DNA from 2 places in the Paracoccus sp. R86501 genome. Region 2 is predicted to be linked to the other one. Evidence: riboswitches for the same ligand, from Rfam matches in the RefSeq annotation. Region 2 holds a riboswitch; the other holds the start of a gene.
The links. A riboswitch is a leader RNA that binds a small molecule or an ion and turns the genes downstream of it on or off. The one in region 2 is predicted to bind cobalamin.
Positions count from the first base shown of each region.

Region 1: another riboswitch for cobalamin. It lies ahead of SJY40_RS05155 (TonB-dependent receptor plug domain-containing protein); the one in region 2 lies ahead of SJY40_RS13240 (energy-coupling factor ABC transporter permease).

Region 1 covers NZ_JAXHPZ010000001.1:1,048,627-1,056,453, reverse strand. Annotated here, with positions in the region: gene lepA (translation elongation factor 4) at 1-1,182, opposite strand, end outside; gene SJY40_RS05175 (DMT family transporter) at 1,355-2,284, opposite strand; gene SJY40_RS05170 (HAD family hydrolase) at 2,281-2,976, opposite strand; gene SJY40_RS05165 (hypothetical protein) at 3,180-3,482, shown strand; gene SJY40_RS05160 (NAD-dependent deacylase) at 3,486-4,169, shown strand; cobalamin riboswitch at 4,206-4,394, shown strand; gene SJY40_RS05155 (TonB-dependent receptor plug domain-containing protein) at 4,524-6,338, shown strand; gene SJY40_RS05150 (ABC transporter substrate-binding protein) at 6,325-7,107, shown strand; gene SJY40_RS05145 (FecCD family ABC transporter permease) at 7,104-7,827, shown strand, end outside.
Region 2 covers NZ_JAXHPZ010000001.1:2,701,449-2,709,275, forward strand. Annotated here, with positions in the region: gene SJY40_RS13215 (cobalt-precorrin-6A reductase) at 1-557, opposite strand, end outside; gene cbiE (precorrin-6y C5,15-methyltransferase (decarboxylating) subunit CbiE) at 556-1,746, shown strand; gene SJY40_RS13225 (cobalamin biosynthesis protein) at 1,743-2,072, shown strand; gene cobM (precorrin-4 C(11)-methyltransferase) at 2,069-2,842, shown strand; gene SJY40_RS13235 (cobyrinate a,c-diamide synthase) at 2,839-4,164, shown strand; cobalamin riboswitch at 4,185-4,409, shown strand; gene SJY40_RS13240 (energy-coupling factor ABC transporter permease) at 4,442-5,107, shown strand; gene cobF (precorrin-6A synthase (deacetylating)) at 5,104-5,841, shown strand; gene SJY40_RS13250 (CAP domain-containing protein) at 5,838-7,031, opposite strand; gene carB (carbamoyl-phosphate synthase large subunit) at 7,238-7,827, opposite strand, start outside.

The DNA.
Region 1 (7,827 bases), 1.7 Mb from region 2:
CGGCATATCGGCGGGGTTGTGCAGGTCGATGACCTCACCGTCGCGCATATGCAGCTTGAAGACCACGCTCGGCGCTGTGGTGATCAGGTCCAGATCGTATTCGCGTTCCAGACGGTCGCGGATCACCTCGAGGTGCAGCAGCCCAAGGAAGCCGCAACGGAACCCGAACCCAAGGGCCGCCGAAGTTTCCATTTCATAGCTGAAGCTGGCGTCGTTCAGGGCCAGCTTTTCGATGGCGTCGCGCAGGGGTTCGAAGTCATTCGCATCGACGGGGAACAGCCCGCAGAAGACCACCGGCTGTGCAGGCTTGAAGCCCGGCAGCGCCTTGTCGGCGCCCTTCTTTTCGGTGGTGATCGTGTCGCCGACGCGGGTATCGCGCACCTGCTTGATGGATGCGGTGAAGACGCCGATCTCGCCCGGGCCAAGTTCCGCAATGTCCTTCATCGCAGGCGTCAGAACGGCCAGCTTGTCCAGACGATAGGTCGCGCCCGTCTGCATCATCTTGACCTGATCGCCCTTGCGGACCACCCCGTCCATGACGCGGATCATGACGACGACGCCTAGATAGCTGTCGTACCAGCTGTCCACCAGCATCGCCTTCAGCGGCGCATCGCGGTCGCCGGTCGGTGCGGGCAGACGGGTGACGATGGCTTCCAGAACGTCGGGAATGCCGACGCCGGTCTTGGCGCTGATCGACACGGCCTGACTGGCGTCGATGCCGATCACATCCTCGATCTGCGCTTTCACGCGCTCGGGCTCGGATGCGGGCAGGTCGATTTTGTTCAGGACGGGCACGATCTCGTGGTCGGCATCGATGGCCTGATAGACGTTGGCCAGCGTCTGCGCCTCGACGCCTTGGGTGGCATCGACGACCAGCAGCGAACCCTCGACCGCGCGCATGGACCGGCTGACTTCATAGGCGAAGTCAACATGGCCCGGCGTGTCGATCAGGTTCAACACATAGGTGTGCCCATCCTTGGCAGGATAGTTGATGCGCACCGTGTTCGCCTTGATGGTGATTCCACGCTCCCGCTCGATATCCATGCTGTCCAGCATCTGGGTCTTCATGTCGCGTTCGGCGACAGTCCCCGTAAGCTGGATCAGCCGGTCGGCCAAGGTGGATTTGCCGTGGTCGATATGAGCCACGATCGAGAAGTTGCGAATGAGGGACAATTCGGTCATGGCCGGGCTATACTGGGTTGCGAGGGCCACGAAAAGAGGATTTCGCAGCCATGGCCCGTTTGTTTTCAGCGACACCGCGGCAGGACGCACCCGATGTGGTTCGCGGGGGGCGTGTTCGGGGAACACGCAGCCGGCAAGGCCCCTCGATGGGGCCGCTGCCGGCTTGCCCGTTTCAGGTCAGCGGACCGTTGCCCGGACGCATCGCGCCTGCCACGGGCTTGCGACGAAGTCCCGCCTCGCGCCACATGGCATAACCGCCCGCCCCCGCGATCAGCGCAGCCCCCAGCAGCATCGGCAGGTCGGGCCGTTCGCCAAAGACCACCAGCGCCACGACCAGCGCGAATGCCAGCCGGGAATAGCGGAAGGGCGCCACGACCGATGCCTCGCCCATTCGCGACGCCGCCACCAGCGCGGTATAACCCAGCACCCCGAATACCAGCGTCCCCAGCAGGAACGCGGCCTGCACCGGATCGGGCATCACCGCCGGCTCGCCACCCAGCGCAGCTAGAACCAGTCCCGCAGGCACCATCGCCCCGTAGGCCGATGCCGACAGCTGGTCCGAGGGTACGCCCTTGGGGATCCGGCGCGTTGCCAGATCGCGCAGCGTCAGCCCGATCACCCCCATCACCGCCAACAGCATTGATGGATGGAACGCCGCCGTTCCCGGCCTCAGGATCAGCAGCACCCCGACAAAGCCCACCGCAACCGAGGACCAGCGCCGCCAGCCCACCTGTTCACCCAGAAACAGCGCCGCCCCCAACACCAGCGTCAGCGGCAGCACCTGCAGAATGGCCGAGGTCGTCGCCAGTTCGCCCAGCGCCAGTGCCATGACGAAACCGAAGGCGCCGATGATTTCCCCCAGATTGCGCAAGGCCACCATCGGATGCAGCAGGTCCCGCGTCCACATCGCCTGCCCCTGCATCGCCAGTTTGGCCCAGAAGACACCCAGCGCCGCCAGCCCGGTGATCGCCAGCAATTCCCAGACGGGCATCGCGGCGGTCAGTGTCTTGATGAAGGCATCCTCCAGCGCGAACATCGCCATTGCCGCGCTCATGAACAGCGATGCGCGACCATTGTCGGAAAGACGGCTGAAGGCGCTCATGCCGATGCCTCGATTTCGGCAACCAGACCCGGCAGCCCGCCGATGGTCGGCAGTTCGCGCAGCCGGGGATGGTCGGGCGTTTCGGCATGTTCGGCGATCCATGTCAGCCCATGGGGGATATGCACACCCCAACCGCCGATCTGCAGCACCGGGATCACGTCGCTCTTCATCGAATTGCCGGCCATCAGAAAGCGATCAGGGGCGATGCCGTGACTGTTCATCACCCGGGAATAGGCTTCGGGCGTCTTGTCCACCAGGATCTCGACCGCCTCGAACATCTCGGCCAGCCCCGATGCGGCCACCTTGCGTTCCTGATCCATCAGGTCCCCCTTGGTGATCAGGATCAACCGTCGTCCCTGCAACGCCTCCAGCGCCTTGGCGACATCGGGCAGCGCATGGACAGGATGGGCCAGCATATCCTGCCCCATCTCAAGGATACGCCCGATGGTCCGCCCATCGACGTTCCCATCCGTCAGCTCGACCGCAGTCTGCACCATCGACAGGGTGAACCCCTTGATGCCATAGCCATAGCGGACAAGGTTCGCCCGCTCGACGTCGTACAGGCGGGATGCGATGGTCTCGGCCTCTCCGTGATCGGCCAACAGGGCGGTGAATTCGGCCTCGGTCACGCGAAAGAAGGTCTCGTTCTCCCACAGGGTGTCATCCGCATCCAGTCCGATGGCTTCGATCATCCCACAGCTCCTGCATTCGCGACCATATCTGCACGGAATGCAGGTCTTGCGCGTGTCACGCAACCCCCGGCGCAGATCGCAATGACCGCAACGTGATTGAGAAGTGCCCCCCTTTTTGGTATCAATGGGAACCGTCAGGGCAAGAAAGACCGGAACCAACCGGCATCCCCGACATCCGAGGACGAGAATCGAGGAGACAGCCCATGCTGAACCGTCTGGTGATCGCGGCAGCCACCATTATGCTGACCACCCCTCTGGCCATGGCCGGACCCATCGACAATGCCTGCGTGCGATCCGATCGCGCCCGTGGCAATGCCCCCCTGTGCGGTTGCATCCAGCAGGTTGCCAATCAGACCCTGTCACGGTCGGACCAGCGCAAGGCCGCAGCTTTCTTCCGCGATCCGCATCGTGCGCAGGAAATCCGCACCTCCAAACGCGATTCGGACAATTCCTTCTGGCGCCGCTATCGCAACTTTGCAGGTCAGGCCGAACGCCTCTGCCGCTGATCCATGCGCATCACCATTCTGACCGGCGCGGGGATATCCGCCGAAAGCGGCCTGGCAACCTTCCGCGCGTCCGACGGGCTGTGGGAAAACCACAGCATCATGGATGTCGCCACCCCCGAAGGCTTCACCAAGGACCCCGCGCTGGTTCACGCCTTCTACAACATGCGCCGCAAGGCCGCGCTCGAGGCCCAGCCGAACGCCGCGCATCTGTCGCTGCTGCGGCTGGCCACGCATCACGACCTGACACTTGTGACGCAGAACGTCGATGATCTGCACGAACGCGCAGGCAGCCGCGATGTCATCCACATGCATGGCGCATTGAACCGCGCGTGCTGTGCCGCCTGTGGGCACAACTGGCCTGCCCCCATGGTCATGCACCCCAAGGACTCCTGCCCGGCCTGTGGCAAGCCCTCCCCGCGTCCTGACATCGTCTGGTTCGGGGAAATGCCCCTGCATATGGAACGCATCTGGGACGTGCTGGAAAACAGTGACCTCTTCGTGGCCATCGGCACATCGGGCAACGTCTATCCCGCGGCAGGATTTGCCCAGCACGCGGGGCGCAACGGCGCGAAATGCCTTGAACTGAACCTCGAGGCCAGCGTCAACGCCGATGATTTCGACCAACAGATCCTTGGGCCTGCCAGTATGACCGTCCCCGGGTGGGTCGATGACATCTGTCATGCCTAGAACCCGATAAATCTTGCGTAACGGGGGCGTGATGGGCTAGGGCCATCCTGCCTCGGTTCCGGGTTCGCCCGGTGAAAAGGGAACGCAGTGAAAGTCTGCGGCTGCCCCCGCAACTGTCAGCGGTCAGCAAGGTCGGATATGCCACTGTCCCCGATGGGGGTGGGAAGGCCCGGTCAAGCGACGACCCGCCCAGCCAGGAGACCTGCCGAGCGCGATCACCCAAAGCATATGCGGGGCGCATATGTGAAACGGATCTTCCGTCGAGGTGGTATTCGCCGTTGGGGTCCCTTGGGGCCGCAGCTGACCATACCCGCCCGGCCGCGACAGGTCCGGGCATCCCGAAGGATGCAGAACGTGCCCTTGCTGTCCCGCCTTTGCCTTGCCACCGCCCTGACCGCCCCCTGCATTGCCGCCGCGCAGGAAGCACCCGTCATGCTGCCCCCCATCATCATGTCGGCCAATCAGACAGCGACCCAGCCGGGCCGCACGGGCGCCGACGTCCAGATCATCACCCGCGAGGATCTGCAGCGCGACGGGACTACGCGTCTGGTGGATTACCTTGCGACGCTTCCGGGGGTGTCGGTCACCTCGAACGGCGGGTTCGGCACGCAATCGACGCTGCGCCTGCGCGGTCTGCCGACGCAATACGTCAAGGTGCTGGTGGACGGCATCGATGTCAGCGACCCCTCGGCCCCGCAGATCCGCTTTGACGCGGGCGCCATGCTGACCGGCGACATCGCCCGGATCGAGGTGCTGAAGGGCCCCCAGAGCGCGCTCTACGGCTCCGAGGCGATCGGTGGGGTGGTCTCCATCACCACGCTGGACGCCAACCGTCAGGGTCTGCACCAGCAGGCGGGCGTGGAATACGGCAGCAACAACAGCACGCGCCTGTCCTATGGCGTGCAGGCCGCCAACGACACCCAGCGCGCCGCCCTGACGGTGCAGCATTACGAAACCGACGGTTTTTCGGTCGCCGATGAGAACGACGGCAATACCGAAGACGACGGCGCCCGCGCCACCCGCGTTACCCTCTCGGCCAGTCAGGACCTGACGCCCGATTTGACGGTGGGCGTTGCGGGCTTCTGGCAGAAGACCCGCGTCGACACCGATGGCGACTTCCCGGTGCTGGTCAACAATGCCGACCGCAGCGCGGGCATCATGCGCGGGGCGCGGGTCTTTGCCGATTACACCATGGGCGTAACCGAACACGCGTTTTCGGTGCAGCGAAGCGAAACCTCGCGGCAGGAAACCTTCGGGGGCTTCACCTATCCCTATGAGGGTGAGCGGACCGAATACGCCTATGACGGGTCCACGCTTGTCGGTCAGGACGTGACCCTTGCGTGGGGTGCCAGCCACAGTGACGAACGCTTTCAGGGCGATGCCACCGACGCACGCTATCTGACGAATTCACTCTATGCCGAGGCGCAATGGGCCGCCACGCCTGATCTCGATATCGCCCTGTCGGCGCGTCACGACCACAATTCGCAATTCGGCGGCAAGGAGACCGGGCGTCTGGCCATCGCTTGGCGCGCGACCGACACCATCACCCTGCGTGGCCAGCACGGCAGCGGCTATCGCGCGCCCTCCCCCTATGAGCTTTATGCCACATGGGGCGGCAATCCCGACCTGACCCCTGAAACCGCCATCGGCACCGAGATCGGTCTGGACTATGCCCCCACCGCCGACGTCAGCTTCGGCGTGACGCTGTTCCGTGCGAAGATCACCGATCTGATCGACTATTCGCTGGACGACTTCGGCTATGAACAGATCACCGGCGACAGCCGCACCCAGGGGATCGAACTGACCGGCGAAATCGCCATCACCGACCGCATCCGCCTGTCTGGCAACCTGACTTATACCGACACGCGCGACCCGAACGGCGATCCGCTGAACCGCGTGCCCGAACGCAGCGCGACCTTGCGGGTCGAGGGCGATCTAAACGCCTCCACCCGCGCCAGCCTTCAGGCAACCTATCAGGACGGGCTGCTGGATGACGGGACGGAAATGCCGTCCTTCACCGTGCTGAACGCCCAGATCGAGCGTGACCTGACCCCCACCACCACCGGCTATCTGCGGGTCGAGAACCTGCTGGACCGCGAATACCAGGTGCTTGAGGGCTATGGCACATCCGACCGGGCGATCTTTGCGGGGCTGCGTGCCTCTTTCTAGGCTGGCACTGATGCTGGCGCTGGTGGCGACACCGGCGCTGGCGGCCCCTGCGCGGGTTGTTTCCATGAACCTTTGCACGGATCAGCTGGCGCTGATGCTGGCGGCACCGGGGCAGCTGATCTCGGTCGGCAGCTATGCGCAGGACCCCGACCTGTCGCCCATGGCAGATGCCGCCAAGGCGCTGCCCGCCAACCATGGCCGCGCCGAGGAAATCTATCTGATGGCCCCCGATCTGGTGCTGACCGGACAGTTCTCGGCCGGGCCCGCCGTACAGATGCTGCAGGACCTTGGCATCCCGGTGCAGATCCTGCCGCCCGCCGACACCATCCCACAGATCCGCGACCAGATCATCCGCATAGGCGATCTGCTGGGACGGCAGGATGCGGCCCGCGATCTGCTGGCGCGCTTTGACGCGGGGTTGGCGCGGATCCCGCAGCGGACCAAGGGGCGGGCGATGTTCTATGACGCGAACGGCTTCACCGCCGGGGGGCAGACGCTGTCCCACACCATCCTGACGCAGGCGGGTTGGCGGAACATCTCCGCCGATCTGGGCATCACCGGCCCGGGCGCGCTGCCCTTGGAACAGATGGTCATGGCCACCCCCGATCTGATCGTCACCGGCGCCCGCTGGCCCGGCCAGTCGCGGGCCGAGGCGATCCTGGATCACCCCGCGCTGCGCCATGCTGCCAAGGTACCCTCCGTCACCACCGACAACACATGGATCTGCGGCACGCCCTTCATCCTGTCCGCCATCGAGAGCCTGCCATGACGCCCCTCTTCCGCCTGCTGGTCGCGCTGGTGCTGGCGCTGTTCGTCGCATCGCTGCTGATTGGACCTGCGGGGGTGGGCGTGCTGGCCAGCCTCAAGGCGCTGATCCTTGGGGGTGAGGGCCCCCTGCCCATCGTCATGCGGCAGATCCGCCTGCCGCGTGCGCTGCTTGGGGTGGCCGTCGGCGCGGGGCTGGGGCTGACCGGCGCCGCGATGCAGGGCTATCTGCGCAACCCCCTGGCCGAGCCGGGGCTGATCGGCGTGTCGGGCATGGCGGCGCTTGGGGCGGTGATCGCCATCCAGACGGGGGCTTCGCTGGCCTTCGCGCTGGCGCTGCCTGCTGCGGCGCTGACGGGGGCGGCCATCGGCATCGGCCTGCTGGTGGCTTTGGCGGGCCCACGCGGAGGATCGGTGACGCTGATCCTGGCGGGGGTGGCGATTTCTGCCATGGCAGGTGCGGGGACGGCGCTGGTGCTGAACCTCTCGCCCAACCCTTATGCCGCGAATGAGATCATCTTCTGGCTGATGGGATCGCTGGCCGACCGGTCGCTGGTCCATGTCGCGCTGGCTATGCCACCGATGGCATTGGGGGCAGCGCTGATCGCCACCACGGCCCGTGGGCTTGATGCCCTGACCCTAGGCGAGGCTGCGGCGCAGGCCCTCGGCATCGACGCCACCACCCTGCGCTGGCGGCTGATCGCCGGGGTGGCGCTGATCGTCG
Region 2 (7,827 bases):
TGGTCGCGCATCAACCGCGTGTCATCCGCCACCGTGAAGGGCCCCCTTGCGATCACCACCCGCGCATCCGGCAAGGGCAGGCTGTCGGGCCGATCCACCAGCCGCAGCAGAAAGCGATGCGGCAGGCCTGCGAAGGCGGTCAGGTTTTGCTTGCCGATGGCCAGAAAGACATGCGCCCGCTGCGGCGGCAGCGCCTGCGCCGCCTGCGTGATGTCCGCGATATGGGTCCAGTCGTCGCCCTCGCCCGCCTGCCATGCGGGACGCTGCAGGACCAGCAGGGGGACGCCCGCCATATCGGCCGCGCGGACCGCATTGCCGCTGATCTGCGCCGCGAAAGGATGGGTCGCGTCGATCAGATGGGTGAAGCCGCCCTGCCGCAGGTGCTGCGCCAGACCATCGATGCCGCCGAAACCGCCGATCCGCGTGGGCAAGGGTTGCGCCACGGGGGCCGCCGTGCGTCCGGCATAGGAAAACTGCGCCCTGATGCCCGCCTGCGCCAGCAATCGCGCCATGGCGCTGGCTTCGGATGTGCCGCCCAGCAGCAGGATGCGTGTCATGGATAAGCCTTGGCTGACGATCATCGGTCTGACCGAAGATGGCCTGCCCGGCCTGCCCGATGCAAGCCGAGAGGCTCTGGCCACCGCCGATCTGGTCTTTGGCGGGCCACGCCATCTGGCCCTGGCCGGGGTCGCGGATAAGGGCCGCCCATGGCCCGTGCCCTTCGACATCGCGCCGGTTCTGGCCGCAAGGGGGCGGCGGGTGGTGGTGCTGACCTCGGGCGATCCCTTCTGGCATGGGGCGGGCGGCACGCTGGCAGCCCATCTTGCGCCCGATGAATGGGTCGCACTGCCCGTTGCGGGCGTCATCGCGCTGGCCTGCGCACGCCTTGGCTGGCGGGCCGAAGACGCGGTGACGCTTGGCCTGCACGCAGCGCCCTTCGCGCGGCTGCGCCCGCATCTGGCACGCGGCTGCCGCATCATCGCGACCCTGCGCGACGGAGCGGCGGTGGCCGCGCTGGCCGAATGGCTGCGTGGCCAAGGGGCCGGGGCTGCGCGGCTGACGGTGATGGAGCGTCTTGGCGGTCCCGCGGAACGCATCCGCCGGACCCGTGCGGGTGACATCCAACCCGACGACATCGCCGCCCCCGTGGCCATTGCCATCGACGGCGCTGACCTGCCGCGCGGCACGGGGATCGGCACGGTCCCCGGTCGCGCCGATGATGATTTCGCGCATCAAGGCCAGATCACGAAATCCCCCATCCGCGCCATGACGCTGGCCGCCCTTGCCCCACGCCCGGGTGCGCTACTGTGGGACATCGGCGGCGGATCGGGGGCGATCTCGGTCGAATGGGCGCTGGCGGGGGGGCGGGCCATCTGCATCGAGCCGCGCGCAGACCGGCTGGACCTGATCCGCCAGAATTCCGCCAGCTTCGGCGTCGGTCATCTGGTGACGCCCGTTCATGGGCGTGCGCCTGATGCGCTGTCCGACCTGCCAGAACCGGATGCCGTTTTCATCGGCGGCGGGGGATCGGCTGCGTTGTTTGAGGCGCTTTGGCCCCTGATGCCCCCCGGCACACGGCTTGTGGCCAATGCGGTGACATTGGAGACAGAAAGCCTGCTGACCGCCCTGTCAGCCCGTCGCGGCGGCGATCTGATCCGCATCGACATCGCCCGCGCGGCCCCCTTGGGTGGCATGCGCGGCTGGCAACCCTCGCGTCCCGTCGTGCAATGGGCGGTCACGGCATGAGGGTCGCTGGCATCGGCTGCCGCGCCGACACCCCGCTGGAGACGCTGGCCCGATCGGTCGGTGATGTGGATGTGCTGGCCACCATTCCCGAACGCGCCGGCCTGTTGCGCCCATTGGCGGCCCGGTTGGGACTGCCCCTGCGGATCGTCTCGGTCGCAGGCGTCGAAACCCCGACCCAATCCCCGCGCGTCCAGTCGCTTCACGCCACTGGATCGGTGGCCGAGGCTGCGGCCCTTGTTGCTGCCGGCCCCAGCGCGCGCCTGACCGGCCCGCGCATCGTCTCGGCCTGTGGCCGCTTCACCATCGCCATCGCAGAGGTTCCATGACCATCCATTTCATCGGGGCAGGCCCCGGCGCGGCCGATCTGATCACCCTGCGCGGGCGCGACCTGATCGCGGCCTGCCCTGTCTGCCTCTACGCGGGCAGCCTTGTGCCGCCTGCCCTGCTGAGCCATTGCCCGCCCGGCGCGAGGATCGTGAACACGGCGCCCCTCAGCCTTGACCAGATCGTCGCGGAAATGCAGGCGGCCGATGCGGCGGGACAGGATGTGGCGCGGCTGCATTCGGGCGATCTGTCGGTCTGGTCAGCGATGGGCGAACAGCTGCGTCGCCTGCGGACGCTGGAGATTCCCGTACAGGTCGTGCCGGGGGTGCCATCCTTCGCCGCCGCCGCTGCCGCGCTGGAAAGCGAGCTGACCCTGCCCGGATTGGCGCAATCGGTGGTGCTGACCCGCACGCCGGGGCGGGCGTCATCCATGCCTGCTGGCGAAAGCCTGACCGCCTTTGCAGCAACCGGCGCGACGCTGGCGATCCATCTGTCGATCCACGCGCTGGATCAGGTGGTGGCCGATCTGACCCCGCAATACGGGCCTGACTGCCCCGTCGCCGTCGTCTGGCGGGCCAGTTGGCCAGACCAGCGGGTGATCCGGTCAACCTTGGCCGATATCGCCAAGGATGCCCAAGGCATCGACCGCACTGCGCTGATCCTTGTCGGCCCCGCCCTTGGTGCCGAGGGTTTCGACGACAGCCGCCTCTACGCCGCCGATTACGACCGCCGATACCGCCCCGTCGGCCCAGAACCGAGGTTTCCCGAATGAGCACCCCCGGACTAATGATTTCCGCCCCCGCCTCGGGGACCGGCAAGACCATGCTGATGCTGGGCCTGCTGAGCGCACTGCGACAGCGGGGCATGGCGGTGCAGCCGTTCAAGTCGGGACCGGATTACATCGATCCAGCGTTCCACACGGCGGCATCCGGGCGAGCGTCATTCAATCTGGATGCCTGGGCGATGCAGCCGGGACGGATCATCGGCCATGTCACCGGCCAGCCCGATGCCGACATCATTCTGGCCGAGGGGTCGATGGGTTTGTTCGACGGGGTGGCCAAGGCGGGCGAGACCGGCATCGGATCCAGCGCCGAGGTGGCGCAGATGATGGGCTGGCCCGTCGTGCTGATCCTTGACGTCTCGGGTCAGGCGCAATCGGCGGCAGCGGTGGCGCGGGGCTTTGCCACGCTGCGCCCCGATCTGCCCTTTGCGGGTGTGGTGCTGAACCGCGTGGCCTCGCCCCGTCACGACACCCTGATCCGCGAAGGCATGGCCGAGGCGGGTATCACCGTCCTTGGCGCCCTGCCCCGCCAAGGCAACATCACCCTGCCCGAACGCCACCTGGGGCTGGTGCAGGCCGAAGAAACGCCGGAACTGCAGGCGATCCTTGACCACGCCGGTGATTTCGTCAGCGCGCATTGCGATCTGGACGGCATCATCGCCGCCGCCGCCAGCCGCGCCCTGCCGCATGCCGATGCGCCCCTGCCGATCATGCCACCGGGGGGGCGGATCGCGCTGGCCCGCGATGCGGCCTTCAGCTTTACCTATCCTCATGTCCTGCAGGCGTGGCGCAAGGCGGGCGCGACGATCCTGCCGTTTTCGCCACTGGCGGACGAAGCCCCCGATGACAGCTCCGATTGCTGCTGGCTGCCGGGCGGCTATCCCGAACTGCACGCACCGAGGCTAGCCGCCGCCAACAATTTCCGCGACGCCATGCACCGCTTTGCCGCGACGCGGCCCGTGCATGGTGAATGCGGCGGATACATGGCGCTTGGGGCGGGGCTGGTCGATGCCACGGGCGAACGCCACCGCATGCTGGGACTGCTGGGGCTGGAAACCAGCTATCACAAGCGCCGCATGCATCTGGGATACCGCCGCGCCGATCTGGTCGCGCCTTTTCCGGGCATCGGGCAACAGGCGCTGCGGGGGCATGAATTCCACTATGCCTCGATCACCGACCAGCCGGATGCGCCGCTGGCCCGCGTGACCGACGCCAATGGCGCGGCGGTGCCCGAAACCGGGTCCTTCCGCGCGACGGATGGCGGTCAGGTGACCGGCACGTTCTTTCACATGATCGCCCCCGCCGCGACTTGACGCGCGCGGTCCGATCACGTCTATCTGATCCCCTGAATGGTGCCCGTGAAGACGCCCAAGCGTCGGGCTTCATCGGGAATGAGGAAGGGTGGACCCAATCGCGGCACCCGAAGCCTCAGCCGCCCCCGCGACTGTATGCGGAGAGCGTGCGTCACTTGTGTCACTGGGCCGCCTTGGGCCCGGGAAGGCCGACGCCACGCGCTGACCCGCAAGCCAGGAAACCGGCCATGCAGACAATTTTCCCGCCGTCGGGGATGACGGCTACAGGAGACTGAACATGCATATCGAACATGGCGTCGTGACTGGCGCCAAGCTGATCCTTGGCTATGCCACCGCAGCCACGGCAGGCGTCTATACGCTGAAAATCGCCTTCGAGGCCTTGCGCGAACGCGGGCTTCTGTCGCTGGCAGGTCGCAGCCTGCTGGCCACCATCGCCACCTTCGTCTTCTTCCAGGTGCTGCCCACCGCCCCCGTCGGCGTCTCCGAGGTGCATCTGATCATGGGGTCCACCCTGTTCCTGCTGTTCGGCGCGGCGCCTGCGGCCATCGGACTGGCGCTTGGACTGCTGACGCAGGGGCTGTTCTTTGCACCCGCCGATCTGCCGCAATACGGGATGAACGTCACCTCGCTTCTGGTGCCGCTGTTTGCGGTGTCGGCGCTGGCTGGCCGGATCATCGCGCCGAAGACCGCCTATGTCGATCTGACCTATGGTCAGGCACTGGCGCTGTCAACGGCCTTCCAAGGCGGCGTCGTCGCATGGGTCGCCTTCTGGGCCTTTTATGGTCAGGGCGTCGAGGCATGGTCCGGTGTCGCGACCTTCGGCGCAGCCTACATGCTGGTCATCGCGCTTGAACCGCTGGTGGATCTGGCCGTGCTGGCTGGTGCCAAGTCCATGCACGGGCTGGGCAGGACCGGGCTGGTCACGCAGCGCCTCTACGCATGATCTCGCTGACCCTGATCGGGATCGGCACGGGCAATCCGGACCATCTGACCCTGCAGGCGATCACCGCCATGCAGCAGGCGGAACTGGTGCTGATCCCGCTGAAGGGGGACGACAAGGCCGATCTGGCGGGCATTAGACGTGCCATGCTGGATCGGCATCTGACCAAAGCGGCGGTGCAGTTGGCGGAATTCGACCTGCCGCGCCGCGACGCGGGCGACCCCGACTATCTGGGCGGGGTCGATCGCTGGCACGATGCCATCGCCGATGCCTGGCGCGGTCAGATCGACCGGCACCTGCCCGATGGCGGCAAGGTGGCGTTGTTGGTCTGGGGCGATCCAGCGCTCTATGACAGCAGTCTGCGCATTGCCGCGCGGCTGGATCTGGCGGTCTCGGTCATTCCCGGCATCACCGCCATTCAGGCGCTTTGCGCGGCCCATGCCATTCCGCTGAACGATCTGGGCGCCCCGGTGCAGATCACCACCGGGCGTCAATTGCGCGATCACGGCTGGCCCGAGGGCGTTGATCGCTTGGTCGTCATGCTGGACGGCGGCTGCGCCTTCGACCGGATGCCCGGACAGACACGCATCTGGTGGGGCGCCTTCCTCGGCATGCCGCAGCAGATGCTAGAGCATGGCACGGTTGCGCAGGTCGGCCCCCGCATCATCGACAGGCGCGCCGCCGCGCGGACCGCGCATGGCTGGATCATGGACTGCTATCTTCTGGCGCGCGCCTAGAACAGGAAGATGTCGTCGGCCACGTCCTGAACCGACAGATCCTGCCCCTGCACCAGAATACGGTTGTTACCCGACAGGTCGATGACCACACCATCGGCGGTCTGGCGGATATGATCGTCCATGAATTCGGCCATCGAGCCCGGGATCAGCGCTTCGGCGATCAGCAGGCGATCCTGACCGGCGGTAAAGTCGGTGATCACATCACGACCGATGTTGCCATCGAAGATGAACTGATCCGCGCCGCCGCCGCCGGTCAGACGATCAGCCCCCGCACCGCCGATCAGCGTATCGCGGCCAAAGCCGCCATCCAACGTATCATTGCCGCCGCCGCCCAGCAGACGGTCGTTGTGCGCCTGCCCGAACAGGCGGTCGTTTCCGCCGTCGCCCTTCAGGTGGTCGCGGCCCGCACCCCCCAGCAGCCTGTCGGCCCCCGTCCCGCCGGACAGGACATCGTCGCCATTCTGGCCAAGCAGTCGGTCGTTCCCCTTCTGGCCCATGATGAAATCGTGACCCTGACCGCCGCGCAGAACGTCATCGCCCGCGCCCCCCGCAATCAGGTCGTCACCGCCCAAGCCAGACAGGGTATTGTCGGCACCGCCCTTGACGATCCGATCATCCGCCGCCGTCCCCGAGGCACTGACAGTCAAAGGCTCATGCGCGTCCAGCCAATTGGCCTTGGACATCGCCCCCATGAAGGGGCGGTCGATCTGGGTGACCGTCACCCCCGCCGCCAGATCCAGGTTCACATTGCCCAAGGTCGAGGCGAAATTCTGCGTGGCCATCAGGATCTGATGGCCGTCGAATTCGCCGACCTGCAGACCGACGCCGATATATTCGACATTCGGGTCCAGGATATTTGCGCGGTGGCCGGGGCTGTTCATCAGGTTGGTATGCAGCTGCTGGACCTCATCCAGCAGCGATCCGTCGCGATCGACCGAGACATAGGCCAGATTCTCGGTTACCCGCCAGCTGACCTCCAGCGGGAAATCGGCGGCGCGGACCCGGTCGGAGGCCGACGATCCCCCCGCGCCCGTATGCGAAAAGACATCGTTGCGCAGCATCCACCCGCTGTGGCTGTTCGACGAATTGTTCAGATGGGTTTCCAGCGTTACGGGACGCAGGCCATCCGCCGCACGCGCGCGGTTGACCAGTTCAAGGAAATATCGTTCGGCATCGGTGGCTTGCGACATGGGAACCTCTGGCATCACATGGGGTGATCTTGGCCCATCAGGCGCCACCGACCAAACACGATATACATCGAATGCCGTCGATCCAGGCGCAGCGGGCTGCAATCCAAGGTGGTGCTAGCAGAAGATCGTCGCGATTCGAACCTTGACCCAAGGTCGATTGACAAAGGTCAATCGCCGACCCCGGATGGGGGCCGGCGATTGCAATTTCAGGCCTGAAGGCTGCGGACGCCCACTTCACCTTCGCCACGCGACTTGATCGCAGCGACGGCCGCGATGCTGCCCGCGGCGGTGGTGAAATAGGGGATCTTGTCATAGAGCGCGACGGCGCGGATTTCGCGGCTGTCAGCGATGGCCTGCGCGCCTTCGGTCGTGTTCAGGACCATGGTGATTTCGCCGTTCTTCAACCGGTCGACGATATTAGGGCGCCCTTCATAGACCTTGTTGACCCGCTGCGTCTGCACACCGGCAGCGGCCAAGAAATCGGCCGTCCCCGAGGTGGTCATCAGCGTGAAGCCCATGGCGACCAGATCGCGCGCAGCCGCGGCCAGTGCGTCCGATTTGTCCGAATCCTTAACCGACACGAAGATACAACCGTCATGCGGCAGTTCCACACCGGCACCCATCTGCGCCTTCAGGAAGGCCCGCGCAAAATTGCGGTCCCAGCCCATGACTTCGCCGGTGGAACGCATCTCCGGCCCAAGCAGCGTGTTGACGCCCGGGAAGCGGGCAAAGGGCAGGACGGCCTCTTTGACGCTGAACCAAGGGGTGATCGGATCGGCCAGGGTCAGCGGATCGG